One region of the Mesorhizobium australicum WSM2073 genome, then DNA from elsewhere that is predicted to be linked to it. Evidence: riboswitches for the same ligand, from Rfam matches in the RefSeq annotation. Region 1 holds a riboswitch; each other region holds the start of a gene.

Region 1 (7,586 bases):
CGCTGGGCGGCAAGGCGCAGGTCTTCACCTACACGCTGCCCTGGGACACGATGCATCACGTCGCCATCGTCTTCGGCGACATCCGCGATGGCGAGGAGGTGCCGGTGCGGCTGCATTCGGAGGATGTGGTGACCGACGTGTTCGGAACCAGCCACCGGCTCGACGGCATCATGAAGGCGATGGGCGAGCGCAAGCGCGGCGTCATTGTCTATCTCAGGGAAGGCTCGGTCGGCGTTGCCCACCAGGAGCGCAACCGGCCGGCGCCAGGCGACCGCGAGGACCATGAAGAGGCGCGCCGGCGCGAGAGCGAATGGCGCGAGATCGGCCTTGGCGCCCAGATCCTGAAGGACCTCGGCATTTCATCCATTAACCTGATTGCCTCGCGCGAACGCCACTATGTCGGCCTCGAGGGTTTTGGCATTCACATCGCCAAGACCGAGATCCTCTGATCTCGACAAACCCTGCCTGTCACTCGGCCGGGATTGCCGCCTCGCATCCTTCCAACTCGCATTCGTGGGTGGCGAGGCTGCGCTGGCCGAGCAGCACCGTGATCAGCGCGATAGCGCCTGACGTCACCGAGACCCAGAATCCGTTCTGGGCGCCGAATGCATCCACCACGGCGCCGGCGGCGAAGGAGCCCAGCGCCATGCCGATGCCGATCCCGGTGGTTACCCAGGTGATGCCTTCGGTCAGCATCGCTTCCGGGACATGCCGCTCGATCAGGCCGAAGGCGGTGATGAAGGTCGGCGAGATCGCCACGCCACTGATGAAGACAGTCAGCGCGAGCGCTGGCACGGTGCTGGCGGTAAGCGGCAGCAGTGTGCCGAGCGCGACCAAGGCAACCGCGATGGCGAGCTGGCGTTGCAGCGGTGCTTTCAGGTTGAGCGCGCCGATGATGATGCCGAGCACGAAGGAGCCCAGCGCATAGACGCCGATGACGAGACTGGCAGTGCCCGGCTGGCCGAGTTCCTTGGTGATCGCCACCGTGCTCACCTCCGTCGTCGCGAAGGTCGCGCCGATGAAGATCATGGCGAAGGTGATGATTTGGACCGGCCCCAGGCGGATTGCCGAGCCGCTGGAGCCATGGTCCACCGGCCGCACTTGCGGCTCGGTCGAACGCTGCAGAATGAAGGCTGTCGAGCCCAAGGCGAGGAACAGCGTGCTGACGGCAACGCCCGCTTCCGGGAACAGCGCGGCGCTGAGGCCCACAGATAGCGATGCGCCGGCAATATAGACCAGTTCGTCCGCCGCCGACTCGAAGGCGAAGGCGGTGTTCATCTCGGGCCGGCCCCGGAAAATCTCGGTCCAGCGCGCCCGCACCATGGCCGGCATGCTTGGCATCGCCGCGGCCAGCAGCGCCGACGCGAACAGCGTCCATACCGGCCAGTCTTGATTGGCCGATGCGATCAGGGCCGCGAATGCGAGCACAGAGATGATGGTGGTGGGTACGACAACCCGCGTCTGGCCGAGGCGGTCGACCAACCTCGATATCTGCGGCGCCAGGAAGGCATTGGCCAAGGCGAATGTCGCCGAAACCGCACCCGCCACCCAGTATTCGCCACGCGTCTGCGACAGCATCGCCACGATGCCGATCGGCGCCATGGCGATCGGCAGGCGCGCCATGAAGCCGGCGGCGGCAAAGCCCCTGGCTCCGGGAGCGCGAAAGATTTCCGAATAGGGGTTTTGCATGATCCTGTTCCTCGACAAGGGGCGATTCAACAATTACATACGAGACGTATAAGTGTTAAATAGAGTATACGTCGCGTATGTCAATTGGCATACGGAGCGTATGTAAGTAAGGCCAGAAGCATGCATCGACCGCGCAAGGAGATGATCGCCGAGACACGCGCCAAGCTGATCGCCGCGGCACGCCAGGCTTTCGGTACCATCGGCTATGCCGAAGCGTCGATGGATGATTTCACCGCGTCGGCCGGGCTGACGCGCGGCGCCCTTTATCATCACTTCGGCGACAAGAAGGGACTGCTTGAGGCGGTTATCGCCGAAATCGACGCGGAAATGGCGGCCCGGGTGAATGAGGTCGCGTCGCGGGCGCCGACCCGCTGGCAGCATTTCGTCGACGAATGCACCACCTATATCGAAATGGCGCTGGAGCCGGAAATCCAGCGCATCATGTTCCGGGATGGTCCGGCTGTGCTGGGCGATCCGGCACTGTGGTCGAATGCCAATGCCTGCGTCGGTTCAATGACCGATCATCTGACAGCGCTGCAGCGGGAAGGGGTGGTCGTCCCCGGCGTCGACCCGGAGTCGGCAGCGCGGCTGATCAATGGGGCGAGCAGCCAGGCCGCGCAGCGCATCGCCAATTCGCAAGATCCCGAAGCGACATCGAAGATGGTGGTGGCCGCGTTCAAGCAATTGCTCGAAGGCCTGCTGAAAAAGCCGGAAGCGCTTTCAAGATGAACCACCATGGCAGTCCCGCCACTGCCTGCAATTGACAATAGCCGGTTTGAGCGCATCCTCCGCAGCCATCTCTGAGGGGAGATTCGGGGCATGTGGGATTTCGATATCGGCAGGTCGGTGTCCATCATGATGCGGACCTGGCCTTTCATTGTCTTTCGCATGATCGTCTATTTCGGCATCACGCTGGCCTACATCGTGGCCACCGGCACCGGCGCCTCCGTCGGCTATGGCGTCGGCCATATTTCCACCGATCCCGACGGACCATTGTCTTTTGCGATGTGGGGCGGCGTGGTCGGTTTCGGCATCGTCTCGATCGCCGTCTACTGGATCCGCGAATACATTCTCTACGTCGTCAAGGCGGGCCATATCGCCGTCATGGTGCATCTGATCGACGGCAATGATATTCCCCACGGCCAGAACCAGATCGCCTACGCGAAAGAGGTCGTGACCGAGCGTTTTGCCGAGGCCAACATCCTTTTCGTCGTCGACCAATTGGTCAAGGGCGCCATACGCGCCATCACCGGCCTGCTCGGCGGCATCGCGGCCTTCCTGCCCATTCCTGGCCTGAGCGGCCTGGTTTCGTTCCTCAACACGGTGATTCGCCTGTCGCTGACCTATGTCGACGAGATCATTCTCGGCTACAACATCCGCATCAGTTCGTCCTCGCCGTTCGAAACCGCGCGCCAAGGCGTTGTGCTCTACGCCCAGAACGGCAAGACCATGGTCAAGAATGCCGTCTGGCTAGGGGTCATCATGTGGGGCGTGTCGTTCGTGATTTTCCTGCTGATGCTGGCTCCGGCAGCCGCTATTCTTTACGTCATGCCCGGGCAGCTCGCCGGCTGGGCTTTCGTGCTGGCAATCGTCTTTGCCTGGGCTTTCAAGGCGGCCTTCATTGAGCCGTTCGCCATTGCCTGCCTGATGCAGGTCTATTTCAAGACCATCGAGGGTCAGGTGCCCGATGCCGCCTGGGACGCCAGGCTGGCCGAAGCCTCGTCGAAGTTCAGGGAACTCAAGGACAAGGCGCTCTCCACTTTCGGCGGTTCGCGCTGGGGCACGGCCGGCGCGACGCGCTGATCGGCTAGGCTCGCGGGCGCACCGGCGGCGGTACCGAGGCGCGCCACTGCTGATTTGAGCGGCGCTTCGCCTTGTCCGCGAAAAGTCTCGCTCATGATAAGCTCGGGCAACGGCAGCCGCCGGCCCCAGCCGTGTGTTTCGAGATCCGGCTTCGGTGCGAATTCGGAAACGCGGCCGACGCAGAGATAGGCGATCGGCGTCACTTGATCGGGAATACCCAGCAAGCTTTTCAGCGCTTGCGCCTCGATGATGCTGACCCAGCCGACGCCAACGCCTTCGGCGCGTGCCGCCAGCCAGAAATTCTGCACCGCGCAGACCGTGCTGTAGAGATCCATCTCCGGATTGTGCCAGCGCCCCAGCGGCGAGCCTTTCGAGCGTTCGCGGTCGCAGGTGATGCAGATGTTGAGAGCGCTTTCGCAAATGCCTTCGAGCTTGAGCTTGCGGTAGAGCGCCTGCCGTTCTGCCTCGATTTCAGGCAGTTCCCGTTCTCGCGCGGCCAGGAACAGGTCGCGCACTTCCGCCCGCCGCGCGGCATCGCGAATGACGATGAAATTCCAAGGTTGCATGAAGCCGACCGACGGCGCGTGGTGGGCGGCAAGCAGCAGCCGCGCCAGCACCTCGTCGTCGATGGCCTCCGATGTAAAATGGCTGCGGACGTCGCGCCGCGTGAAGATGGCGCGGTAAACAGCGTCGCGCGCAATCTGGTCAAATCCATCGCCCATTGGAGTGGTCATAGCTTCCGGCATCGCTTGTCCCCTTGCGATTGCAATCGATGTCATCCGCCTGACCATGCGGATGACGATGCCTGCCAGGCCGGTCTTCTGGCTCGGGATCAACCCGCGTCCGGTGCCTTCCCGTCATCGACAGTGGCATTTACCGGCGCGGTCCCCCTCACAGCGTTGGGCACGCCACGGAGTTCAACCGTGTTCCCGATTCTCCCGCCAGGGCATTTGCAGCCAAGTGGAATCACTTGGCGTCGCAAAATGCGGCTAAAACAAACAGCCCGGCGGGCACCAGGCAGTGGTTGCGACCTTACGCCGAAGGGCCGGCGCCGCCAATGCCCGCAGCGACATGAATAGACGCAGGTTCGATTTTCCCCAGCGATCAAGCCGCAACGCATGGCCATCACGACGCCGGGGCACTAGATAGGGGGCATGGCCACCCGTCTCTACACGCACCCGATCTTTCTCGAACACATCACGCCGCCCGGTCACCCCGAGCGGCCCGACCGCCTGCGCGCCATCGAGCGCGTGCTCGACGACGAAGCTTTTGCCGCGCTTGACCGCGTCGAGGCACCGCAAGGCGACGAGGCGACCATCCTCTACGCGCATCCCGCCGATTTCGTCGCGCGTGTCCGCGCCGCCATCCCCGACGAAGGCATTGCCCGCATCGACGCCGACACCACCGCCAGCCCGAAAAGCTGGCAGGCGGTGATTACGGCGATCGGTGCCGCCAATGCCGCCGTCGACGACGTCTTTGCGGGCCGCGCCGACAACGTCTTCGTCGCCGCCCGCCCGCCCGGCCACCATGCCGAAAAGACCACGGCCATGGGCTTCTGCTTCTTCAACACGGCGGCAATCGCAGCGCGCCATGCGCAGAGGAAGCATGGCGCCGAGCGTGTCGCTGTCGTCGACTGGGACGTGCATCACGGCAACGGCACGCAGGATATTTTTTGGGACGATCCCTCGGTGCTCTATTGCTCGACGCACCAGATGCCGCTTTATCCCGGCACGGGCGCGAAGAGTGAGACCGGCGCCGGCAACATCGTCAATGCGCCGCTGGCGCCTCGGACGGGCAGCGAGGTGTTTCGCGATGCGTTCCTGTCGCGCGTGCTGCCGGCACTCGACAATTTCGCGCCGGATCTGATTATCGTTTCGGCAGGCTTCGACGCGCACCATCGCGACCCGCTGGCGGAAATCAATCTGACCGAGGACGATTTCGACTGGGCGACCGGCCAGTTGATGCAGCGCGCCGCAATCCACGGCGGCAACCGGCTCGTCAGCCTGCTCGAGGGCGGCTACGATCTGCAGGGATTGGCATTTTCGGTCGCCGCACATGTCGGGCGACTGATGAAAGGATGAATGATGACCGGTGAGATCAACGAAGACGTCAAGGCGATGAGCTTTGAACAGGCACTCGACGCACTGGAGAAGATCGTCGATGATCTGGAGCGTGGCGACGTGCCGCTCGACCAGTCGATCCGGATTTACGAGCGCGGGGAGGCGCTGAAGGTTCATTGCGACCGGCTGCTGAAGGCCGCCGAGGACAAGGTCGAGAAGATCAGGCTGTCGCGCGACGGCAAGCCGGTTGGAACCGAGCCGCTCGACGCGGACTGAGGTCCGGAGCAGCCTTACCGGTTTTTGGACACGATCATCATTGAGGATACAGTTCGTCCCGATTGAAACGGACAAGAGGAGATACGGAAGCGATGTGCAGAAACATCAAGACCCTGTTCAATTTTGATCCGCCGGCAACCAACGACGAAGTCCGCGACGCGGCACTGCAGTTTGTCCGCAAGCTGAGCGGCACGACGCGGCCTTCTGCCAAGAACCAGCATGCGTTCGATCATGCGGTCGAAGCCATCGCGGCATCCGCACGCGAATTGCTCGATTCCCTCGAAACCCACCAGCATCCTCGCAATCGCGAAGAGGTGGCGGCCAAATTAAAAGCGAAAGCGGCGATCCGGTTCGCCTGATATGCCCAAGCGCCCACTGACCGCTGACGAGGAGAGTTCATGAGCTTCTTCCCCGGCAAGGACCCTGAGGCCGGCGATGCCTTCGCCAGCGACCAGATCGAGCTGATGGTTATCCCTAACGCCAAGGACATTGGCGGTTTCGAGGTGCGTCGCGCCTTGCCGACCGCCAAGCGGCGCTTGGTCGGGCCGTTCATCTTCTTCGATCGAATGGGTCCCGCGATCATGCGCGCCGGCCAGGCGCTCGATGTCCGCCCGCACCCGCATATCGGCCTGTCGACCGTGACCTATCTGTTCGACGGCACGATCAGGCATCGCGATTCGCTCGGCACCGAGATGGTCATCCAACCCGGCGACGTGAACCTGATGACGGCTGGTCGCGGCATCGTCCACTCCGAGCGCACGCCGCAGGAATTGCGCGGCGCGCCGATGTCGATCTCCGGCCTGCAGACCTGGTTGGCTCTGCCGGACGGCAAGGAAGAGGTGGCGCCGGTGTTCGAGAACACAGCGGCGCTGCGGCTTCCCGAAATCGACGCCGAAGGCGTCAGCGGCCGCGTCGTCATCGGCGATTTCCAGGGTTTGCGGTCTCCGGTGCGGGCCGATTCCGAGACACTCTATGCAGATTTGCGGCTGGCGCCCGGCGCCAGCGTCAAAATCCCGGCCGATGCCGAGGAGCGCGCCATCTACACGCTGGAGGGCGAGGTCTCGATTTCGGGTGATGCGTTCCCAGCGGAACGGCTGCTGGTATTCCGGCCCGGCGACGAGATCGTCATATCGTCATCGACCGGTGCGCATTTCATGCTGTTCGGCGGCGCCTCGCTTGGTTCGAAGCGCTACATCTGGTGGAATTTCGTTTCCTCGTCCAAGGAGCGCATCGAGCAGGCCAAGCAGGAATGGAAGACTGGCCGCTTCGATATCGTTCCTGGCGATGAGAAAGAATTCATACCGCTGCCGGAAGGCTGAGAAGATCGGTGAGGCGCTGACCGTCCGCGTCAGCGACACGCATTTACTTTCGCCGGCCGGCGGCCTATCCCGCCGATGAACAGAAAGTCTGGGCCCAACGTGAACGCAACGCCGCATACGCCGCTTCTCGATAGGGTTCGCGTCCCGGCCGACCTGCGCACGCTGGCCGAGAGCGACTTGCCGCAACTGGCATCAGAGCTTCGCCTCGAACTGATCGACGCGGTGTCGCGCACCGGCGGCCATCTCGGTGCCGGCCTTGGCGTGGTCGAACTGACGGTGGCGCTGCATTATGTCTTCAACACACCCGATGACCGGCTGATCTGGGATGTCGGCCACCAGGCCTATCCGCACAAGATACTGACCGGCCGTCGCGACCGCATCCGCACCTTGCGCCAGGAAGGCGGGTTGTCGGGCTTCACCCGCCGAGCCGAGAGCGAAT
Region 2 (7,586 bases), 1.5 Mb from region 1:
ACCGAACTCGAGGATCGTCACGGCATTCATGGCGGCGATGTCGAGACGTCGCTGATGCTGCATTTCCGGCCAGATCTCGTCGACATGGGCAAGGCCGACAATTTCGTTTCCAACGTCGCCAAGGCCGAGCAGGAATTCTCGCTGTTGCGCCACACAGGCCCCCACGCCTTCGCCTGGATCGCCGGGGATCTCAACCCGAACGGCGTGGTCGGCGACGCCAGCATCGCGACAGCCGAGAAAGGCCGGCTGACCGCGGAATATCAGGCTGACGGGTTCATCAACCTGGTGCGCGACGTGCGCAAGGCCAAGCTCGCGGAGTGGCTGAAATAGCTAACCGTCGATCTTGAGGGCGAACGGCGTGCCTTCAAAAGCGTCGGCGCCGCGCCCGATCGACTCGATCGCCTCGATCATGCGGCCGTTGCGCTGAAGCAGCGCGTCGGCCACCGCGATCAGCCGCGGATTGGGCGTCGCCGAAGGCGACAGCGCTCGCAGCGTCCGCGCCAGTTCCACCTCGTTGCGTTTCGGCGCCAAAGCCGCGGCGATGATATAGGCCGAGGCGGTCGAACGGCTGATGCCGGCATAGCAGTGCACCAGCATTGGTTTCGCCCGGTCCCAGCGGCGTGCGAAATCGAGCAGGTTACGGACATGCTCCTCGCCCGGCATGGTCATGCCGTCCTGCGCCACGGCGATGTCGTGCATGACCAGGTGCAGATGGTTTTTCCTTGGGATCGAGGCCGGTCGGACTACGTCCGTTCCGGCGGCGAGCAGCGACAGCATGCGGTCGGCGCCGGTCCTGGCCACCACTTCCTCGATTTTCGCCAATGAGCAGACATGGATCATTGTTTGAAACCTTTCGAACGATCCTCGCGCCGCGACGCCCAAACGGCAAGGGCGGATTCGAGCCTGCGCCATTCCTCCTCGCTCCCCGGCAGTCCGGCGCGCAAGGCATGCGGCCGTTCGGAGAAATGCCGCAGCAGGATACCGCTCTGGCCAAGCCCGGAAAACAGGCCGCCGGCATCGGGCAGGCTGAGATAGCGGAACAGCGTGGTGCCGCCCGCGACGGGAACACCGAAACGGCTAAACAGCGCATCGAGCCGCACCGTCGCTTCCGCCAGCGAGGCCCGCATCGCATCCTGCCAATCGAGATCGGCGAGCGCGCGGATGCCGTATTCCAGGGCCGGTCCTGCGACAGCCCACGGCCCGAACTGCATGTCCAGCCGTTCAGCCGTCGGCGCGTCGGCAAGCGCGAACCCGAGCCGCAGGCCGGCCAAACCAAAGAACTTGCCGAACGAACGCAGCACGACGATGCCGCCCTGGCCGACATCGCCGGCGAGGCTGTGCTCGCGTGGACCCACATCCATGAACGCCTCGTCGACGACCAGCAGCCCGCCCTTGGCGCGAAGTCCAGCGGCCAGCACCAGCAACCGGTCGCGCTCGATGATGCGCCCATCCGGATTGTTCGGATTGACGATGATGGCGAGGTCGGCTTCCGCCAGCGCCGCGAAATCGCTGACCTCGACCACATCGTGCCCGGCAATCGCCGCCGCCCGGGCGTGTTCGGCATAGGTCGGCCCCAGCACCATTGCCTTGCCGGGCCTCACCAGCGAGGCGACCCGCGGCAACAGGATCTGTGTACCAGGGGCCGCCACCACGCTTGCTGGGGAAGGCGCGCCATAGGTGTTGGCCGCGATCTCTACCAGTTCGCGCCCACGCGCGGCCTCTGGCAATCGCCACAGCGAGGTGGCGGGCAGGTCGAAAAGCGGGTAGGAGTGCGGATTGATACCGGTCGAGAGGTCGACGAAAGGCAGCACGGCATTGGGGAAAAGCGCCCTTGCCCGGCCAAGACTTCCACCATGGTCCACCGCTCCTTCAAGAAGCTTCATGTCAGTCCTGATCGCTTTCCTGTCATTAATTGTCGAATTCGCCCTTGGTTATCCCGACTGGCTGTTTCGCGCCATCGGCCATCCGGTGACATGGTTCGGCAGGCTGATATCCTTTCTCGACTTGCGGCTCAACCGCGCCACTGATCCCGACGCGCTGCGTCGCCAACGTGGTGTCCAGGCGCTTCTGGTCATCGTGCTGGTGCCGGCGATAGCAGGCCTTTGCGTGCAGCTTGTTCTGCTCTGGTTCGTCCCCCTGGGGTGGATCGTTGCCGTCTTTCTGGCGACATCGCTTCTGTCACAGAAAAGCCTTTACGAACATGTCGAAGCCGTCGCCGACGCGCTCGACAGCGGAGGCCTCGACATGGGCCGAGCCGCCGTTTCGCGGATCGTCGGCCGTGATCCCGAGACACTCGACCGCGCCGGCGTCTGCCGCGCGGCAATCGAGAGCCTGGCAGAAAATTTTTCCGACGGCATCGTCGCCCCCGTCTTCTGGACCGGGGTCGGAGGGCTCGCCGGCGGCGCCGCCTACAAGGCGGCCAACACCGCCGATTCGATGATCGGCCACCGGACTCCGCGCCATGAGCCCTTCGGCTGGGCGGCGGCGCGCTTCGACGACTGGATCAACCTGCCGGCATCACGGCTGACGGCGCTGCTGATCGTGCTCGCTTCCCTCCTGGTCGAGGGCGCCGACCCCCGCGGCGCCTGGCAGGCGGTACGGCGCGACGCGAAAAAACACCGCTCGCCCAATGCCGGCTGGCCGGAAGCGGCCATGGCCGGCGCACTCGGGCTGGCGCTCGCCGGACCACGCAGCTATGGCGGTGTCATGGTCGACGACATCTTCATGGGCGAAGGCGGGCGCCGCGATGTCGACAGCGGCGATATCAGGCGGGCGCTCAAGCTTTACCGGGTCGCGGACTACCTGTTGATCGGCTTGTTCGGCCTGGTCGCGCTGATCGCCGTTCTGGTTTTCTAGAACTCGATGCCTTGCTGCGCTTTCACGCCCGTCGAGAAATGGTGCTTTGTCACCCCCATCTCGGTGACCAGGTCCGCCGCCTCGACCAGTGCCGGCTTGGCGTTGCGGCCGGTGACGACGATATGCAGGCCTTCGCGGCGGGCCTTGAGCGCCGCAACCACCTTGTCGAGAGCGAGATAGTCGTAGCGCAAGGCAATGTTGAGCTCGTCGAGCACGACAAGGCTGATCGAGGGGTCGGCGATCAATTCCAGCGCCTTGGCCCAGGCGGCCTCGGCGGCCGCGATGTCGCGCTTCAGGTCCTGCGTCTCCCAGGTGAAACCCTCGCCCATTGCATGCCAGACGACGCGATCGCCAAAGGCGGCAAAGGCGTCCTTCTCGCCGGTGTGCCATTTGCCCTTGATGAACTGGACGACGCCGACGCGCTTGCCGTAGCCGAGCATGCGCAGCGCAAGACCGAAGGCGGCCGTGGTCTTGCCCTTGCCGGGACCGGTGTTGACGATCAGCAACCCCTTCTCGATCGTCTTGCCCGCAACCTCGGCGTCCTGCACCGCCTTGCGCTTGGCCATCTTGGCGCGATGGCGTTCTTCATCCTTGTCGTCGATATCGGTCATTTCACTTCACCTTGAGCGGTAGCCCCGCCACCATGAGCAGCACCGTGTCGGCAATCGCGGCGACCCGCTGGTTGAGCCGGCCGGCATCGTCACGAAACCGACGCGCCAGCGCGTTGTCGGGCACGATGCCTTGCCCGACCTCGTTCGTCACCACGAACCACGGTCCGCGCGGCCGAGACAGCACGTCCGCCAGCCGCCGGCACGCGGCCTCGACGTCGTGATCGGCCAGCGTGTGGTTGGTCAGCCACAGCGTCAGGCAGTCGGCAAGCACCGGCTGCCCGTCTGGCAACGCCTCCAGCGCTTCGGCGAGGTCGAGTGGCGCATCGATGGTCGACCAGCCCTCACCGCGCCGCGAGCGGTGCAGCGCGATGCGCTCGCGCATCTCGTCGTCATAGGCTTGCGCCGTGGCGATATAGGCCCATGGCGAGGGCAATGCCGTCATCAGGGTTTCGGCGTGCGCGCTCTTGCCGGAGCGCGCACCACCGATGATGAAGGTCAGCCTGCCGCGATCAGGCAAAGCTGTCGCGCAGGCTGGTCGCCATGCCGGTGAAGCGCCTGCGCACCACGCCCACGATCGCGCCGAGCACCAGCCAGAACACCAGATTGGTCACCGTCACCGCCACCACGAACTGATGGTGCAGGCCTTCCGGGATCGGTGTTTCGAAACTGTCGGGCTGCGGCGCGCCGACGACATGCGGCGCGACGATCAGCAAGACGGCGAGGATGGTCAATGGCAGCGATCTGCGAAAGACGATCAGGCCTAGGCCGATCGCGGTCGCGGCCGCCGTCGCCGTCCACCAGATCTGGCGCGGCAGAAGATCGGCCGCCGGCATTGCCGGCAGTTCCGGCTGCAGTCCGAGACCCGGTGCCAGTGTGAACACGGCAAAGCCGGCCAAACCCCAGAACACACCCTGGCGCCAGTTGCCGACGCCGCCGAAGAACTCGGAAACCGCGACCAGGACCAGTGCGAAGCCGATGCCGGTGACGATATTGGCAACCACGCTAAAGGCGAAACGCTCGAAACCGTCGGCCGGCGCCCAGCCTTCGTCTTCCTCCGCCGGTGTCACGGCATCGGTGCCCGCGGGCGCGGCAGAGCTCATGGCATTCCCAGCGGGCGCCACCGTGCTCATGGCATCATTGGTCGCCGCTGGTGCGGCCGCGTGATCATGGTGGTGGCCGCCGCCGGCCTTTTCGTAGACTTCCGCCTTGAGGATCAGCGGCACGGTGGCATAGGCCTGCATGCAGGCGAGAACGACACCGGCCACGAGCCCCGCGATCGCCGCGACGAACACGACGTTGCGAAACAGATTCATGATGTCGGATCCTCGTTAGTGGCAGGGAAACGCCATCGAGTGGCGATAGTCGTGGGCAGCATTGTGGACCGCATCGATATGCGAGAAGCCGACAAAGCCGACGACGAAGATGCCGAGCAGCGCCGCGAGCGCGAGCTGCATGAAGCGCGACTGCGAGGAGACGGAGGCGCCGAGGGAGACGGAAGCGGTAGTCATGTCTTGTCCTTTCGCCCTCCACCCGAGGGCATCGAAGTCAGTTTCCTGTCGCCGGCAGGTCTCCTGGCTCGCGGATAAGCGCCCTTCCCCACCTTCCCGAAGAAAAATCTTCAGTGGCATATGGAGAGGACTACCGCACACAGTTGCGGGGGCAGCCACGGCATTGGGCAGGAATTCCTGCCCGCACCGCATTCCCTCTTGGCTCCAAAAAGGAACCGACGACATCGGGGACTATAGGGAAATTCGCCGCGCCCGGCAAACCAAATTCCGACAGCCGCCAGCGCAGGAGCGCCGTATCGGCGAAGCTGCCCTCATCCCGTCCCGATTGACAAACTTCATGGCCGGGTGTCGGCTGGCACCCCTCACGGGAAGCCAGCCATGCAGCCCAATGCCAGCGAGTGCGTGCCCTATAACGGCCTGACTCGAACCGAGCCGACGCTGCCCTCGTCGGCCTATTGGGACCAGGACAACTATCAGCGCGATCTCGACGCCATCTGGTACAGGAACTGGCTGCTCGTCTGCCGCGAGGCCGACCTTGCCCAGCCCTTGGCGTTCCGCACCTTCCGCGTCGGTACGCAGGAAATCCTCCTGCTGCGCGACGACACCGGCGAGTTGCATGCCTTCCACAACACCTGCCGGCATCGCGGCTCGCAGCTTTGCCAGGAAAGCCAGGGCCGGCTGAAGGCGCGGCTGATCACCTGCCCGTATCATGCCTGGTCCTATTCTCTGCGTGGCGATCTGGTGCGCGTGCCGTCGAAATCGCTGCCTGACGGCTTCGACAAGGCCGATCACCCGCTTTATCGCGTCGCGCACTCGGTGTGGCGGGGCTTCGTCTTCGTCAATCTTGCGGAAGATGCCGCCAGCTCGGCGCAATCCTCCTTCGACCCGGCCTCCGGCGACTTCGGCAACTGGCCGCTGGAAATGCTGGTATCAGGGCACGTGCTGCGCAAGGTGATGAACTGCAACTGGAAGATTTTTTGGGAAAACTTCAACGAGTGCCTGCACTGCCCGGGCGTCCACAAGGACCTGTCGCGGCTGGTGCCGATCTATGGCCGCGGCCTGATGAGCCGGCATGACGATCCCGAATGGCTCCGCCACGCCGACAATGACGCGCCAGAATTCTCCGGCGGCCTGCGCGCCGGGGCTGAGACATGGTCGCGTGATGGGCAGACGCACGGGCCGATCTTCCCGAGCTTGACGCCGGCGGAACGCAGCGCCGGTCAGACCTATGCCACCAGCCTGCCGTCGATGTTCATCGTCGGCCATGTCGACTATGTCAGGACCGTGCGGCTTACGCCGCTCGGTCCCGAACAGACCGAATTGACCGCGGAATGGCTGTTCGCGCCCGAGGCGCTCGCCGAGACCGACATCGACAACATCGTTGCCTTCGGCACACAGGTGCTGGAGGAGGACGCAGCAATCTGCGAGGTCAACCAGAAGGGCCTGCGCTCGATGCGTCATACAGCTGGCGTGCTGATGCCCGAGGAGTACGACCTGCACCGTTTCCACAACTGGGTGCGCGAACGGCACGCTGCGCGCTCACCCGAGGCCTGAAGATCACAGCGACTTCGGCAGATATCGCCAGGTCATGAAGCCGCAAAAGGCTGCCAGTAGCCCAAGCGTGACGAACACCGAGCCCAGGCCGAAGAAGGCCAGCACCACCGAATAGACCAGCGGCGGCGTCAGTTCGGAAAAATCGAGATAGGTGCGGTAGACCGCCGCCATCTGCGCGCGCTCATAAGAGCGCACCGAGCGCATGAAGGCGGTCGAACCCAGCGCGTCGAGCGCGATGGTGAAGAAGGCGCCGCACAGCAGGAAGGCGCCGGTGAGCAACGGCACGGTTTCGCCCACGGCACCGGCCGCCAGCAGCGTCGCCGACATGGCGAAATAGGCAAATGTCATGGTCCTGCGGCCGCCGAAGCGTTTCCCCGCCTTGCCCCAGAAGATCGCCATGAACAGCAGCGCGTTGCCGGCCGAGACCAGCAGGCCGCCGGCCAATTCGCCCTCGCCGGTGATGACCATGAACAGCGGTCCATAGACGAAGAAGGTCGTCCAGAAGCAGGAGCGGCCGAAGGCGATCAGCCAGGCCAATCTCAGCCTCGGCTGGGCGACGAAGCGGCCGATATTGGCGAGCGGATTGGCCGGTCGTGTCTTGCCCGGGCGGATCGACTGGTTGTCGCTCAGCCGATAGGTCCAGAACAGCGCCAGCAAAGCCATGGCGAACACCGCCACCGCGCCATGCGCGGCATAAATGCCGAAGCGCGTATAGAGAAAAATGCCGAGCGTCGGCCCGCAGGTCCAGGCAACCATCGACCACGCCATGCGCAGCGATTCGGCCTGCATGAAATCGGTCTTGCGGATGTGATCCATGATGTAGAGGTTGAGCGTGATCGACAGCGCGCTGGCGCCCATCACCCGGCACAGCATCCCGGCCAGTTGCCCGGCGAGCGTATGGGTGACGAAGAACAGCGAGCCGATAGCGAGCAGGCAGGCGCCCGCCGTGTAGACCCAGCGCCGCGCGAAGCGGCGGATCAGCATCGGCATGAACAAGGTCACCGACAGGCCGAGCAGGGACACGGCGGTGTAGAGTATCGAGACGATCTGCTCGTTG
Region 3 (7,586 bases), 1.4 Mb from region 1:
TGACCAAATATCTCGACCGTCTGCCCAAGGCGATGTCGGGCGGCCAGCGGCAGCGCGTCGCCATCGGCCGCGCCATCGTGCGCAATCCGAAGGTGTTCCTGTTCGACGAACCGCTGTCGAACCTTGACGCCGCATTGCGCGTCGCGACGCGCATCGAGATCGCCAAGCTCAAGGAATCGATGCCCAACACGACCATGATCTACGTCACGCACGACCAGGTCGAGGCGATGACGCTGGCCGACCGCATCGTCGTGCTGAAGGACGGGCACATCGAGCAGGTCGGCACGCCCATGGAACTCTACAAGAACCCCGGCAACCTCTTCGTCGCCCAGTTCATCGGCTCGCCGGCCATGAACATCCTGCCGGCGACGGTCGACAAGACGGGCAATCCGACCATCGTCAGCCATGTCGGCGGCCGCAAGGCGACGGTGCCGATCGCGACACCTGCTTCGGCAAAGGGAGCGGCGGTCAGCTTCGGCGTACGGCCGGAAGATCTCGCGATCGCCAGCGGTGCGGATTATCTGTTCGAGGGGACCGTCGATTATCTCGAACAGCTTGGCGAGGTCCAGCTGGTCTATGTCGATATCGGCCGGGCCGACCTGCCGCTGGTGACCAAGCTGCCGGGCAATGTCGAGGTCAAGCGCGGCTCGACGCTGCGGCTGACCGCCAATGCCGGCGATCTCCATATCTTCGATGCGGATGGTCGCTCCTTTGCCCTCCACGAAGCGGAAGCAAAGGCGGCCTGAAGACGGCCGTCCGGTAATGAAAGAACAAGAGCGGCGGGCCTGGCCCGCCGCTCTTCTTGTCTGCACAGGCTGGTTAGTTGTTGCCGAAGAGATTGCGATCGGCACCCTGATGGGCCGGCTTCTGCACGTCGCCGGACGAGTTGAGCAGCTTGTAGACAGGCGAATCGCTGTTGCGGATCGCACCTGTATGCGACGTATCGACATTGACAGTCGACGAAGCAGTGGGCTGGTTGACGCCGTTGGAGCCATAATTGTCGCTGCCGGCGAAGGCGCTGCCGGAGACGGCCAGAACGGCGGCGGCGGCAATGAGGATCTTGTTCATTTTAGGTACTCCTGAATTTTGGAAGTCCCGCGGACCGGCGGGCCAGAGCCCACCGGCCGTGGGATGGCCGTTAATGGCCGAAGAGGTTGCGGTCGCTGCCCTGCTGGACAGGCGCCGAGGTGGCCGGAGCCGACTTGCCGATCGACGCGGTATTCGAATTGTCGGTCGAAGCGGCAGCAGCCTGATTGGCGCCGTTGGAGCCATAGTTGTCGCTGCCGGCGAAAGCGCTGCCAGAAAGGGCCAGAACGGCGGCGGCAGCAATAAGGATCTTGTTCATGTTAGGTACTCCTGAATTTTGGAAGTCCGGCTGCCGGCGGGCCAGAGCCCACCGGCCGTGGGATGGCCGTTAATGGCCGAAGAGGTTGCGGTCGCTGCCCTGCTGGACAGGCGCCGAGGTGGCCGGAGCCGACTTGCCGATCGACGCGGTGTTCGAATTGTCGGTCGAAGCGGCAGCAGCCTGGTTGGCGCCGTTGGAGCCATAGTTGTCGCTGCCGGCGAAAGCGCTGCCGGAGAGGGCCAGAACGGCGGCGGCAGCAATGAGGATCTTGTTCATTTTAATACTCCTGAATTTGTAGGTCCACCAGCGCGGCAGGGTCACCCGCCGCGTGCCAGGGATGGCTATTAATTGTTGCCGAAGAGGTTGTGGTCGGCGCCCGTCACAGGCGTCTGGGCAGCCGGCTCCGACTTCTTGGTCGAAGCGGTGTAGGAGCTGTCGACAGTGGCCGTGGGGGTCGCGGCGTTCGAACCATAATGGTCGCTGCTAGCGAAGGCGCTGCCGGAAATAGCCAGAAGGGCGGCGGCAGTGAGAATGATCTTTTTCATTTTTGTACTCCAGTATTTTTCCCGTCCGTCTAGCGGCGTGTCTTGGGATTAAATCGCGTCGTTCGGACAGCCCCGATGTGGGAGAGCCCCCTTGCCGTTTCCAATCACGAAGTTGTTCAGCGTGGACCATGACTCCACCACTTGAAATTGTACCAACGCCTTCTACATGTCTCATTTTTCCATTTGATATCAAACAGTTGTCTAAGGTCACGACCCGATCACCAACTGTGTCGGAAGGCTGGGCGTTCACACCGTCCTGCACGCACCGTCAACAGAAACGAACCGTTCGGTTCGATTTTAGACTCTGCTAATAGTCACTTTTCGAAACCATTAACCCTTTTCCGGCCCGGCTGAGGGTCGAAAACGGTGCCCGCGCGCCTGGCGAGAAAAGGCGATTCCCCCGCTGCAACCGCGCCGGGACGATCCCGCGTATGTGTCGCGCCGCATGGATGCGATGTCGCTTTCGTGCCGATGTCGCAAACCCTGTCGTGATTAGATCGAGCGATCTCAGGTGCCGCTGCGTGACGACGGAGCGGAGAATTGGGAAGCCGGTCAGATTCCGGCGCTGCCCCCGCAACGGTGGTGGAGTTCAAGTCGCAACGGGAGACCACTGGGCGAAAGCCTGGGAAGGTGTCGCGATGGTCCGCCAGGACAACTCCAGAGCCCGGAAACCAGCCCGAGATCGCTAGAACTCGACTGATCGCGGTGGGCGGTCAAGGGGCGGATGGTGTTGTCCGGCTTTCGCCGGCTTGCGCCCAGTCCTTCCTCCATCACCACCAGTTCAGTCCTTGAAAATGAGGACAGGACATGGACGCGCGCAACGACATGCTGAGGCTTTTAAACGGCCGCAGACAGGGCCTTTCGCTGGAACAGCCCTTCTATACCGACCCGGACTACTTCAAGCTTGACATGGAACTGATCTGGTATCGCGACTGGCTGTTCATCGGCCATGATTGCGAGTTGCCCAAGCCGGGCAGCTTCATCACCGTGCAGATCGGCGATTATCCGGTCGTGCTGGTGCGCGATCAGCAGGGCAAGATCAACGCTTTCCACAATTCCTGCCGCCATCGCGGCAGCCGCGTCTGCAACACCGACAAGGGCATGGCCGCCAAACTGGTGTGTCCCTATCACCAGTGGACCTACGAACTCGACGGCCGGCTGCTGTTCGCCCGCCAGATGGCCGATGGGTTCGACAAGAGCCAGTTCGGGCTCAAGCCGGTCGCCTGCGAAAGCGTCGCCGGCTATGTCTTCATCTGCCTGGCCAAGGAGCCCGCCGACTTCGCGCCGATGCGGGCGATGATCGAGCCCTATCTCCTGCCGCACCGGCTGAGCGAGGCCAAGATCGCCTTCGAGAGCACGATCATCGAGAAGGGCAACTGGAAGCTGGTCTGGGAAAACAACCGCGAATGCTACCATTGCGCGGGCAATCATCCTGAGCTGTGCAAGACCTTCCCGGAAGCGCCGACCGTGACCGGCGTGCAAGGCGCCGACAGCGATCCGGAGATGCTGGCCCACTGGGCGAGGTGCGAAGCTGTTGGCCTGCCCAGCAAGTTTCGCATCGACCCGGCTGGACAATACCGCGCCACCCGCGCGCCGCTGCTGCGCGATGCCCAGAGCTACACGATGACCGGCAAGCGGGCGGTGAAGAAGAACCTGTCCGACAGCGTCTCGGCCGACCGGATCGGACGCTGATGCACTATCACTACCCGACAACCTGGAACCATATCCTCGTGGATCATGCGGTGACGTTCCGCGTGCTGCCGGTCAGCGCCACGGAAACAGCGGTTACGACCAAATGGCTGGTCCACAAGGATGCCGTGGAAGGCGTCGACTACGATCTCGCCGAACTCACCCATGTCTGGACCGAGACCAACGACCAGGACCGCCGCATCGTCGAGGAAAACGCCTTCGGCATCCTGTCGCCGGCCTACGAGCCCGGTCCCTATTCGGAGCTGCACGAGGGCGGCGTCATCCAGTTCGTTGACTGGTACGCGCGCTTTATCGGCCCACGGCTTTCCGAAGACGGCCGGCCTGCTCTGCGCAGTGTCGCCTAGCGCATGTCGGCCAAAACTGTGCAGCGGCTTTGGGATCACGACACGCCCAAAATGAAAGGTATGCAGGGATGAACGCCATGACTGATCTTGGCCTCTATCGCCACCTCGACCAGATGGCGCCGTGGAACGACAGGCTGCAGGTGCTGGAAGTAACCGGCGTCAGCGACGAGGCGCCCGACGTCAAGACCTTCACCTTCCGCTCCGACAACCAGACCTGGTTCCGCTACAAGCCGGGCCAGTTCGTCACGCTGGAATTGCCGACACCGGACGGCCCGCTGATGCGCACCTACACGCTGTCGTCATCGCCGTCACGGCCATTCTCGATCGCGGTGACGGTGAAGGCGCAGGCGGGCAGCGTCGGCACGCGCTGGATGTTCGATCACCTGACGCCCGGCTCGCACGTCAAGGCCTATGGACCGGGCGGCGACTTTTCGCTGCACAGCCACCCGGCGGCGAAATACCTGTTCATCTCGGCCGGTTCGGGCGTGACGCCGATGATGTCGATGCTGCGCTGGCTGAACGACTGCGCGCCGTGGACCGATGTCGGCTTCGTCAATTGCGCACGGCGTCCGGAAGAGATCATCTTTCGCAAGGAACTCGAACTGCTCGGCGGCCATATGCCGGGGCTGTCGCTCGGCTTCATGATCGAGGAGCGGTCGAGCCGCGAGGGCTGGTACGGCCATATGGGCCGCATCGACGCCATCCGACTGCCGCTCCTGGCGCCCGATTTCCGCGAACGCGAAATCTTCTGCTGCGGCCCCGACCCTTTCATGCGCGCCGTGCGCGGCATGCTGGAGGCCGCCGGTTTCGACATGGCAAAATACCATCAGGAGAGCTTTGCCGCGCCGGCGGCGGAGGAAATCCCGGCGCCGTTTGCCTCGCCGGCTGAAGACGGCGCGGCGATTTGCGTCCAAGCCGCGACGCCGATCCGCTTCGCGCTTTCGGATGTCGACGCCGATTGTGTCGCCGGCCAGACCGTGCTGCAGACGGCGCGCGCCTCGGGTGTGCGAATACCGGCCGCCTGCGAATTCGGCCTGTGCGGAACTTGCAAAGTGAAGAAAGTCTCCGGCAGCGTCGAGATGAGCCACAATGGCGGCATCCTCGATCATGAGATCGATGATGGCTTCATCCTGGCCTGTTGTTCCAAGCCATTGTCGCCGCTTGAAATCGAGGCTTGATCCGCCCGGCTTTCGACTGAACCCGGAAATGGTCCCGCGTTGCCGGCAAAGGTTACCTTGCCAAGGAAGACCTGAAAGTTTACAGGCGTTGTTGGTGGAAGCGGTCCTGCTGGCGGGCAGGAAATGCAGGACGGGGCAACAATGACGCATGACTCCCACGCCTATGCGGTAGCGAGCCGGGATATCGTTTTCGAATCTTTCGATGGCGAGGCCGTGGTGCTCAATCTTGCCAATGGCAAATATTTCGGCTTTTCCGATTCCGGCAGCAAGGTATGGCAGGCGCTTTCATCCGGCGCGGACGCCCAGGCTCTGGTCGGGCTGAGCGCCGGCGGCTCGACAATAGGCCAGGCCGAACTCGAACGCTTCATATCGCAATTGGTCGAATTGGGTTTGCTGGTGCGCTTGGACGCGGCGGCGCAGCCTTTGCCGGGCGATTTGCCTGCCGAGCTTGCCGCCACGAACGAGCCGCTCAATGTGAGCATTCACGACGACCTCGCCGACCTGATCGTCGTTGATCCCATCCACGAGGTCGAGGAACCTCTCGGCTGGCCGGCGGTCAAGCAGGCTTCCTGACGGGGCGGCCGCAGCGTGATGGAAGGCGATTGATGCCGCGCGTCACGCTCGAAACCTTGCCGGATTACGCCAGGTATCTCATCGCCGCCGCTGAAGGCGCGGCCGCGTGCTATCCGACCATGCGAAAGGTTCGCCTGCCCTGGCTTGAACTGACCGTGCATCTCGGTCACGGCGTGCTTGCCGATGCATTGGGCCATGCTTTTGTCGAGCCCGGGCATGACCAGCCGGCACCGTCCACGGGTCGCATCTTCATCGCGCATCCCGGCGTTGACGGCATCCCGGAGCCGGCGCACTGGGGCGATGCCCATTTCACCGAGCACGGTTTTGCCAAACGGCTCGCCGAAGCCGGTTTGCGCGGGCACCATTTCCACGACCTGGATTTCTGGCAGGTCTACGATCCGCACCGCCGCGTCGGCGTGCAGCTGATGGCCTCGGCCGATGCCTTTCCGCCCTGGGAGCCGGGAGCACCGCTGCGCGCCTTCCTGCACTGGGAATATGCCGCGCGCGGCATGCGGCTGACGCATGCCGGCACGCTTGGCATCGACGGCAACGGTATTCTGCTTGCCGGCTCGGGCGGGGCCGGGAAATCGGGGACCGTCGCCGCCGGCCTGCTTAACGGGCTCGACAGTGTCGGCGACGACTATGTGCTGATCGATCTCACCGACGGCGTGACCGCGCGCCCCCTTTTTTCGACGTTGAAGCAGGACACGGAAGGTTTCGCCCGGCTTGGCCTGCGGCAGCGGCTAACGGCGCAAGGCCCGCTGAACTGGCAAGGCAAGCACACGTTCCATATTCATGATATCGCGCCTCGGCCGGTGCCCGCCATGCTGGACATCGTCGCGCTGGTGGTGCCACATATCAGCGGAGGCGGAGCAAGTTCGATTATGCCGGTGTCGCGCAGGGATGCCATGATTGCCTTGGCGCCGTCCGGCATCGCCCAGATGCCGGGCGAGCGCGAAAGCGGCTTTCGCTTCTTCAGCGAATTGACGCGCCACCTGCCGTGCTTCCGTTTGTCCCTCGGCATCGACCCGGCAGAGATCGCCCGCACGATCGAGGATTTCCTGACACGAGGCGCCCGGTGAAGCTCAGCGTGATCATGCCTGTGTACAATCGCGAGCGCTATGTCGTCTCGGCGCTGCGCTCGCTCGTGCGGCAGCAAGATGCCGCCGATCTCGACATCATCGTGATCGACGACGGCTCGACCGACGGGTCGCCGGAGGCCGTGCGTTCGATGATGGCCGAGAACCCCTGCATTCGTCTTTTCCGGCAAGAGAACATGGGCGTGACCCGGGCTCGCAACGCTGGTCTCAGACTGCTCACGCCGGAAACGGAGCTCGTGTCGTTCCTCGATTCGGATGATGTCTCGCCTGCGGGACGATTCAAGGCCGATATTGCATGCTTTGACGCCGACCCCGCTCTGGAGCTTACCTATTCCCTGATGATGATGGTCGAACACATCGACGACGATCTGCTGGAACCCTGCCCCGGCAGCCATTTCATGACCGTGCGGGGAATTCATCTGTCGTCGGGCATTTTCTCGCGTAAGCTCATCGAACGGATCGGCGGCTTCGATGAGGCCTTCGGCCAGGCCGAAGACACAGACTACCTGCTGCGCACCTTTGAAAGCGGCCCCAGATTCGTCCTGCCGGATACCGTATCGCTTTACTACCGACGTCATCCCGGCAACATGACGAAGCAGGTCGACACATCCCTTCGGGAATTCTTGCGGGCCATCCACAAATCGATGAAACGGCGCAAGGCCGACCCTTCACTGCGCGGGATCGAAGGCATATTCGATGTCAAAGAACTCGCCAACTGGCGCTTCATGTAGCATGCGGAGCTATGGCGTCGTCATACCGGCCTTCAACGCCAGCGGCACCATCGCCGAGAC
Region 4 (7,586 bases), 1.6 Mb from region 1:
AGCATGTCCTCGACGCCGGCGCCGTACGTGCCGGGCGAAGTGCCGAAGATTCGTGGGCTGACCTTGCCGTCGGCGCGGGTTTTGGCGGCGAGCGGGTTTTCCGAATCGTCCTCGTCGCGCGCGGCAACGGCCTTGGCGGCGGCGTCGATCAGCGCGATCTGGGTCGGGAACATGTCGCGGAACAGACCTGATATACGCCAGGTGACGTCGACACGCGGGCGGCCGAGCGCCGCCGGGGGCAGCACCTCGATGCCGGTGACGCGGCCGGTGGCAGTGTCCCATTGCGGTCGGCAGCCCATCAAGGCCAGGCCCTGCGCGATCTCCTCGCCGCCGGTGCGCAGCGAAGCCGAGCCCCAGAGATCGATCACCAGCGAACGCGGCCAGTCGCCATGCGACTGCATGTAGCCGCGCACCACTTCTTCGGCCGCCGCCTTGCCGAGATCATATGCGGTCGGCGTCGGCATGATTCGCGGATCCGAGGTGAACAGATTGCGGCCGGTGGGCAAAACATCGGAGCGCCCGCGCGCGGGTGCGCCGGCCGGGCCCGCCTTGACGTGACGGCCATCGAGCGCCGCGAGCAGGGAGGCTTTCTCGGCGTTCGCGCTTTGCAGGCGCACGGAGTCTGGTTCGTCGTTGGGGACGCGGCCGTAGATGTGCAGCCCGTCCTTGATGGCGAAATCCTTGAGGTCGCAGAGCCAGGCGTCGATGCGGCGCAGCGCTTCGTCGGGCGCGTCGGTCTTGGCGACGCCGGCTTCCGAGGCAAGGCCGGTCTTTTGCGCAGTTTCGACAATCAGCCTGGCGAGCCGGTCCCGGCGACGGCGGTCGAGCCCGTCGGCCTGGGCGTATTCGTCGACCAGTCGCTCGAGCTCGTGCTGGTCCTCGTCCAGCCCTGCGCCTGCAAGCGGCGGCGGCAAATGGCCAAGCGTGACGGCGGCAATACGCCGTTTGGCCTGCGCTGCTTCGCCGGGATTGGAGACGATGAACGGATAGATGACGGGTAATGCGCCGGTGACGATCTCGGGAAAGCAGGTTGGCGACAGCGCGACGGTCTTGCCGGGCAACCATTCCAGCGTGCCGTGGGCGCCGACATGGACGAGAGCGTGGACGCCGAGCGATTTGCGCAGCCACAGGCCAAAGGCGATCAGGGCATGGCGCGGCGGGAGGGTCGGATCGTGGTAGTCGGCGCGACGGTCGGCCGAGCGGCCCCGGTCGGGGGCGAGTGCCACGGTGATATTGCCGAAATGCGCGGCGCGGAAGGGGAAGTGGTGTTTGCCTGATAGCGAAGGTGTGTGCGAGCGAAGACCTGTCTCATTTTCCGCTCTGCCCCACGCAGCCTTTACCGCAGCAATCGCCGATGTCGGCAACTCTTTCGAGAAGTCGAGATAGTCATTCAACCCCAGCCCATCACTGCCCCGCTCCAGCAAATCCAGCAATTCACGCGGCGTTTGCGGAATCCCGTCAACGGCATAGCCCTGTTCGCTCAAGTCGTGCAGCATGGCCAGCACGCTGGACGGCACGTCCAGCCCGACCGCATAGCCGGTGCGGCCAGGGGCGCTGGGATAATCGGGAATGAGGATCGCGAGCTTGCGCTCCTCCCGTCTTGTCTCCCGCAGCCGGATGAAAGCCGCGACTCGACCCGCCACTTGCTCCACCCGATCCAGTTCCGGGCGGTTCGCCAACGCACGATGGCCAAGCGCCGGATCGATATCGCTCTCGGCCTTAAAGGAAATGGCGCCGGCGAGGATGCGGCCGTCAAGTTCGGGCAGCACGACATGCATGGCAAGGTCGGCGGGCGCCAGGCCGCGCTGGTTGTTTTCCCAGATGTCGCGGCGCGTGGTGGCAACGATGACCTGGAAGACGGGCACGCCGGCGCGGTCGAACAAGGTTTCGACGCCGGGCTCGGCGCCGGAAGCGAACGCGGTCGCGGTGACGATCGCGGCGGGTTTCAGCGATGCGACGGCATTTTCGACGAACGCAAGCGACACCGGATCCTTCAGACTGGAAACGAAGATCGAGACCGGTGCCAATCCCCTGGAGCGCAAAGCCTCGGCCAGCGCATCGATCGGGGCGACATCGGCGGCGAGCAGCATCGATCGGTAGAAGAGAATCGGGATAATGGGAGTGCCGCTATTGGAACCGGTCGGCTCCTCCGCGACCCCCAATCCAGCCTGATAGTAACCGGCCTTCGGCACGCTGACCGGGTTGGCGACGGGCGCATCCTGTCCAGCCAAGCCTGCCAGCCTGTGCACCAGCGCGCCCATATTGGCCGGGCCGCCCTCGCGGAAATAGCCGAGCAGGCCGTCCAGTTCGGCGCGCCGCAGCGTCGAGGCTTCGACCAGCCTAAGATCCTCGTCGTGGCTTTCGCCGGGAAGCAGCGCCAGTTTGATGCCGCGTTCGCGGGCAATCACCGCCAGTTGGTCGCAGCCATAGCGCCACCAGTCGTAGCCGCCGAGGATGCGCACCAGGATGATTTTGGCGTGGCGGGCGACGCTGTCTATCCAGAGGTCGACGGACATGGGATGGCGCAGGTCGCGCAGTGCGGCCAGCCGCATCGAGGGCAGGCGACCGGCATCGGCCTTCCACGCCGCAGCCAGTCCGGCGAGATCGCTGTCGGTGAAGGACAGGGCCACGATATCCGCCGGCACCTGCCTGAGATCGACAGGCTCGGCGAGATCGTCGAGCGAGGCGGAGGTCGTGGTGAGGATGTGCATCGCGGCCCGGGCCTGAAAATCAGCCGGCGAGGATACGTTCGATCGCCGGGCGGTTCAGCCCCTTGAGGCCAATGACGACGAGCCGCGAGCGGCGGTCGTCCCCAGCGGTCCAGGCGCGGTCGTAGTAATGATTGACGCGCGGGCCGACGGCTTGCAGCAGGAGCCGCATAGGTTTGCCGCCGACCTCGACGAAGCCTTTCACGCGCAGCACGTTTTCCTGTTCGGCGGCCGCGGCGACGCGCTTTGCCAGCTCGTCGGGATTGGCGATCGAGGGAATGTCGACGATGAACGTGTCGAAGTCGTCATGCTCGTGATCGAATGCGCCGTCATGGTGGGACTTGCGGTTCTCGATGTCGTCCTCGACGGCGAGACCGAGCCCGAGCAGCACCGAGGGATCGACCTTGCCATGAGACGTCGGCACGATCTTCACGGCGCGGGCGGAGTGTTCGTTGATAATGGCGTTGGCGCGGGCTGAACCGGCGGCATCCATCAGGTCGCTCTTCGACAGGATGATCAGGTCGGCGCAGGCAATCTGGTCCTCGAACACTTCCTCGACCGGGTCGTCATGGTCGAGGCTCTCGTCCTGCGCGCGCTGCGCCTGCAGGGCGTCCATGTCGTTGGCGACGCGGCCTTCCGCCAGTGCGGGACCGTCGACCACGGCGATGACGCCATCGACCGTTACGCGGCTCTTCACCGTCGGCCACTGGAAAGCCTGGACCAGCGGCTTGGGCAGAGCGAGGCCCGAGGTTTCGATCAGGATATGGTCGACCTTAGGCGTCAGCGACAGGATCTGGTCGAGCGCCGGCACGAAATCATCGGCCACGGTGCAGCAGATACAGCCATTGGCCAGTTCGACGATGTTTTCCTCTGGGCAGGTGTCGATGCCGCATCCCTTGAGGATCTCGCCGTCGATGCCGATGTCGCCGAACTCGTTGACGATGATGGCAATCCGCTTGCCGCCGGCATTTTCCAGGAGATGGCGGACCAGTGTCGTCTTGCCGGCGCCGAGGAAGCCGGTGACGACGGTGCAGGGAACGCGGGACAGAGATGTTGTCATGATCAGTCTTTCAGCATGTCGAGGGGAGGGATGCGGGCAACGAGGCCGCGCTTGAGGCTATCGGGCCTGCCCCGCCAGGGAATGAGGCCGTCGCTCGAGGTGGCGAAGAGTTTCGCGCCGGTGACCAGATCGGCGCCGCTGCTCGCGGTCAGATCGCCGAACACATAGCTCCAGCAGCCGTCGCGCAGGATCGCGGCGCTCAGGCGGCGCTTGCAATTGCCGAGGCATTCGACCGTGCGGATGCGAATCTTCTCGCCCGAGGCGGCTTGGCGCGTATCTTCGGCCAAAAGTTCGCCGGCCCGGGGATGGGCGTCGGAGCCGGTCTCGTCGCGACAGGAAGCGCAGACAATGACCGTGATGCCGGCCAGGGGATGATTCCCGCCGGACGAAATGTCGGTTGTTTCAGCCGAAAAACTGCTGTCGCGATCCACATCAGGCTCCTTGCCCGGAAAACCCGCCAGGCGATCGGACTCTTGCATTCCAGACGGCAGGTCTCCTGGCTCGCGGGTCATCGCCTTGGGTAGCCGCCTTCCCGGGACAATCCCAGTGGCTTTCGGCCTTGGCTCTTCGCTCACAGTTGCGGGGACAGCCGCGGATTTGGGATCTTCAATCCCGCACCGCATTCCCTCTTGGCTCCTCCCTTTGCCGAGAGGAGACCGTCTGGATGGGATTTAGGCTCTTGCGGGCAGCGGTGTCAACGCGAGCTTACGACACCGCGATGTCGGACAGCGCCGGGCCGAGGTCGCCGGCAGGCGTTATTTCCATGCGCTCGAGGCCAAGCCAGCCCTGCATCTGCTTCAATTCCTCGAAGAGCTGGGCTGCGGTTTCGGGCGGTGTGCCGGGCTCGGCGTAGGCGGCATGGACGCGCAGGACACTGGCCGGCCGGTCAGCCTTGAGGTCGACGCGCGCCACGATCCTGTCGCCGAGCAGGAAAGGCAGGACATAGTAGCCGTATTGGCGCTTGTCGGCCGGCGTGTAGATTTCGATGCGGTAATGGAAGTCGAACAGCCGCTCCGAGCGCGAACGCTCGAAGACGACCGGATCGAACGGCGCCAGCAGAGCGCGGGCCTCGATCTTGCGCGGGATACGGGCGTCCTTGTGAAGGTAAGCCGGCTTGTCCCAGCCCTCGACACGGACCGGCAGCAAGTCGCCGAGCTCGACCAGTTCCTCCAGCCGGCCTTTCATGTCGGCCGGCGAGAGTCGAAAATAATCGCGCAGGTCGCCTGATGTCGCCACGCCATGGGCACGGGCGGAAATGCGCAGCAATTCGCGATGCGCGTCCTCAGGCGTCGGTACCGGCAGATCGAGGATCGCCTGCGGCAGCACGCGCTCCGGCAGGTCGTAAAAGCGCTCGAAGCCGCGCCGGTGCGCGGTGGTGATGCGCCCGGCCCAGAACAGCCATTCGAAGGCGTGCTTGGCATGGCTCCAACCCCACCAGCCACCGGAGCCTTTCTGGCCTTCGAGCGCCGAAGCGGCGATCGGCCCGCGCGCGACGACCTCGCGGTAGATCTCTTCTATATAGGCTGCGTGCTCGCGGCCCCATTTGGCCAGCCCCAGATACATTTCATCGCCTTGCTCGGCGCGCTGCATGCGCCAGCGCATCAGTGGGTAGGTCTCGACCGGCAGGAACGAGGCTTCATGCGCCCAATATTCGAAGACGGTGCGCTTGCGCGTCACGGCGGCGTTGTCGAGCAAAGCGAGGGGATAGGGGCCGAGACGCGAATAGAGCGGCATGTAATGAGCGCGCACCACCGCACTGACGGAATCGATCTGCAACAGGCCGGTGCGAGACAGAACGCGGGCGAAATGGCGGCGGTCCGGCGTGCCGGCGGGGCGGGGATCGAGAAATCCCTGGGCGGCGAGCGCGATGCGCCGCGCGGCGGCAAGCGAGATCTTTTCCTTCATGCGTATGCGTCCCTGATGGACCTGTCTGGCGTCATTGCCGGCGTGATTCCCGTCCATGCTAGCAGGGTTTTGGCGGCAACCCTGTCAGGAGAGAAAAGTGGAGTTAAAAGCGAAGGAAATCAAACAGGAGCGGATGGGACCAGTTTCTCCCGGAATGCCGTCCAGCTCGGTGTTTTGAACAAGGTTTGACTTGCTTCGCTGGAAGTGCTGCGCTAACCCTCGCCGCGTTGCAGCATAGGCCCCTTAAAACGGTTCAGCGGTTAATCTGTCACGCTTCCGCATTAAGGTTCGGTGCTGTAGTCAAAGTGGATTGGCGCCAACGGAAAGCCGCTGCATGAACGCACTTCTCAGTTCGTACCTGCCCATCGTCCTGTTTATCGGCGTGGCACTGGTCGTCGGCCTGGCGCTGCTGGCGGCTCCGTTCCTGGTGGCGTATCGCAACCCCGATCCCGAAAAGCTTTCCGCCTACGAGTGCGGTTTCAACTCGTTCGACGATGCCCGCATGAAATTCGACATCCGCTTCTACCTGGTGTCGATCCTGTTCATTATATTCGACCTGGAAGTTGCCTTCCTCTTCCCCTGGGCAGTGTCCTTCTCGAAGATCGGCATGCTCGGTTTCTGGTCAATGATGGTGTTTTTGGCAGTGCTGACCATCGGCTTTGCCTATGAATGGAAAAAAGGAGCGCTGGAATGGGATTGAACGACAGTTCAGGCACCCTCGTCGCGCCGAAGCCCAAAGGTATTATCGATCCCAACACCGGCAGGCCGGTGGGGGAGGACGATCCCTTCTTCCTCGAAATCAACAATGAGCTTGCCGACAAGGGTTTTCTGGTCACCTCGACCGAGGCGCTGATCACCTGGGCGCGCAGCGGCTCGCTGATGTTCATGACCTTCGGTCTGGCTTGCTGCGCGGTCGAGATGATCCACACCTCGATGCCGCGCTACGATTCGGAGCGGTTCGGTGTCGCGCCGCGCGCGTCTCCGCGCCAGTCCGACATCATGATCGTCGCCGGCACGCTGACCAACAAGATGGCGCCGGCGCTGCGCAAGGTCTACGACCAGATGCCGGAGCCGCGCTACGTCATCTCGATGGGCTCCTGCGCCAATGGCGGCGGCTACTATCACTATTCCTATTCGGTGGTACGCGGCTGCGACCGCGTCGTGCCGGTCGACATCTATGTGCCCGGCTGCCCGCCGAGCGCCGAAGCCCTGCTCTATGGCATTCTTCTGCTGCAGAAGAAGATCCGCCGCACCGGCACGATCGAACGGTAAATCCATGGCCGCCTCCTTAAGCGAACTGTCGACCTATCTCGGCGAGAAGCTGCCTGGCCGCTTCGGCGATGCGGTATTCGCCTATGGCGAGCTCACCGTTCACGTCGAGCCTCAAAACCTGATCGAGGTGATGACCTTCCTGCGCGACGATGCGCGCTGCCAGTTCATCTCGATCATCGATGTCTGCGGTGCCGACTATCCGTCGCGGGCCAAGCGCTTCGACGTCGTCTATCACCTGCTTTCGCCGAAGCAGAATGTGCGCATTCGCATCAAGGTGCAGGCCGACGAGGAGACGATGGTGCCTTCGATCACCGGCGTCTATCCCGGCGCCGACTGGTTCGAGCGCGAAACCTACGATCTCTATGGCGTGCTGTTTTCGGGCCACCCGGACCTGCGCCGCCTGCTGACCGACTACGGTTTCGAAGGCCATCCGCTGCGCAAGGATTTCCCGCTCACCGGTTTCGTCGAAGTGCGTTACGACGACGAAGCCAAGCGCGTCATCTACGAGCCGGTGGAACTGAAGCAGGAATTCCGCAATTTCGATTTTCTGTCCCCATGGGAAGGCACGGATTACGTGCTGCCAGGGGATGAGAAGGCAAAGCAGTAATGGCTGAAACCTCCGTCCGCAACTTTAACATCAA

The links. A riboswitch is a leader RNA that binds a small molecule or an ion and turns the genes downstream of it on or off. The one in region 1 is predicted to bind cobalamin.
Region 2: it holds a riboswitch for cobalamin, as region 1 does, so the genes downstream of both, MESAU_RS17500 (CbtB domain-containing protein) here and bluB (5,6-dimethylbenzimidazole synthase) in region 1, are expected to answer to the same signal.
Region 3: it holds a riboswitch for cobalamin, as region 1 does, so the genes downstream of both, MESAU_RS32290 (aromatic ring-hydroxylating oxygenase subunit alpha) here and bluB (5,6-dimethylbenzimidazole synthase) in region 1, are expected to answer to the same signal.
Region 4: it holds a riboswitch for cobalamin, as region 1 does, so the genes downstream of both, MESAU_RS17305 (DUF1636 family protein) here and bluB (5,6-dimethylbenzimidazole synthase) in region 1, are expected to answer to the same signal.

What each region holds. Positions count from the first base shown of each region.
Region 1 covers NC_019973.1:5,183,306-5,190,891, reverse strand. The annotation lists gene ribB (3,4-dihydroxy-2-butanone-4-phosphate synthase) at 1-449, shown strand, start outside; gene MESAU_RS25010 (MFS transporter) at 469-1,689, opposite strand; gene MESAU_RS25005 (TetR/AcrR family transcriptional regulator) at 1,810-2,418, shown strand; gene MESAU_RS25000 (hypothetical protein) at 2,509-3,492, shown strand; partial or broken gene bluB (5,6-dimethylbenzimidazole synthase) at 3,609-4,214, opposite strand; cobalamin riboswitch at 4,286-4,461, opposite strand; gene MESAU_RS24995 (histone deacetylase family protein) at 4,647-5,573, shown strand; gene MESAU_RS24990 (exodeoxyribonuclease VII small subunit) at 5,577-5,828, shown strand; gene MESAU_RS24985 (DUF2277 domain-containing protein) at 5,921-6,187, shown strand; gene MESAU_RS24980 (pirin family protein) at 6,227-7,147, shown strand; gene dxs (1-deoxy-D-xylulose-5-phosphate synthase) at 7,223-7,586, shown strand, end outside.
Region 2 covers NC_019973.1:3,645,638-3,653,223, reverse strand. The annotation lists gene MESAU_RS17535 (creatininase family protein) at 1-330, shown strand, start outside; gene MESAU_RS17530 (tyrosine phosphatase family protein) at 331-840, opposite strand; gene cobD (threonine-phosphate decarboxylase CobD) at 837-1,883, opposite strand; gene cbiB (adenosylcobinamide-phosphate synthase CbiB) at 1,882-2,856, shown strand; gene cobO (cob(I)yrinic acid a,c-diamide adenosyltransferase) at 2,853-3,467, opposite strand; gene cobU (bifunctional adenosylcobinamide kinase/adenosylcobinamide-phosphate guanylyltransferase) at 3,469-3,984, opposite strand; gene MESAU_RS17505 (CbtA family protein) at 3,977-4,780, opposite strand; gene MESAU_RS17500 (CbtB domain-containing protein) at 4,796-4,975, opposite strand; cobalamin riboswitch at 5,012-5,210, opposite strand; gene MESAU_RS17495 (aromatic ring-hydroxylating oxygenase subunit alpha) at 5,354-6,529, shown strand; gene MESAU_RS17490 (MFS transporter) at 6,533-7,586, opposite strand, start outside.
Region 3 covers NC_019973.1:396,948-404,533, forward strand. The annotation lists gene MESAU_RS01805 (ABC transporter ATP-binding protein) at 1-746, shown strand, start outside; gene MESAU_RS01810 (DUF680 domain-containing protein) at 820-1,068, opposite strand; gene MESAU_RS01815 (DUF680 domain-containing protein) at 1,139-1,345, opposite strand; gene MESAU_RS01820 (DUF680 domain-containing protein) at 1,415-1,621, opposite strand; gene MESAU_RS01825 (DUF680 domain-containing protein) at 1,690-1,890, opposite strand; cobalamin riboswitch at 2,383-2,584, shown strand; partial or broken gene MESAU_RS32290 (aromatic ring-hydroxylating oxygenase subunit alpha) at 2,698-3,944, shown strand; gene MESAU_RS01835 (FAD-binding oxidoreductase) at 4,022-5,122, shown strand; gene MESAU_RS01840 (PqqD family protein) at 5,264-5,695, shown strand; gene MESAU_RS01845 (hypothetical protein) at 5,728-6,777, shown strand; gene MESAU_RS01850 (glycosyltransferase family 2 protein) at 6,774-7,526, shown strand; gene MESAU_RS01855 (glycosyltransferase family 2 protein) at 7,528-7,586, shown strand, end outside.
Region 4 covers NC_019973.1:3,603,400-3,610,985, forward strand. The annotation lists gene cobN (cobaltochelatase subunit CobN) at 1-2,711, opposite strand, end outside; gene cobW (cobalamin biosynthesis protein CobW) at 2,731-3,768, opposite strand; gene MESAU_RS17305 (DUF1636 family protein) at 3,771-4,199, opposite strand; cobalamin riboswitch at 4,238-4,444, opposite strand; gene MESAU_RS17310 (winged helix-turn-helix domain-containing protein) at 4,474-5,673, opposite strand; gene MESAU_RS17315 (NADH-quinone oxidoreductase subunit A) at 6,008-6,373, shown strand; gene MESAU_RS17320 (NuoB/complex I 20 kDa subunit family protein) at 6,364-6,945, shown strand; gene MESAU_RS17325 (NADH-quinone oxidoreductase subunit C) at 6,950-7,552, shown strand; gene MESAU_RS17330 (NADH-quinone oxidoreductase subunit D) at 7,552-7,586, shown strand, end outside.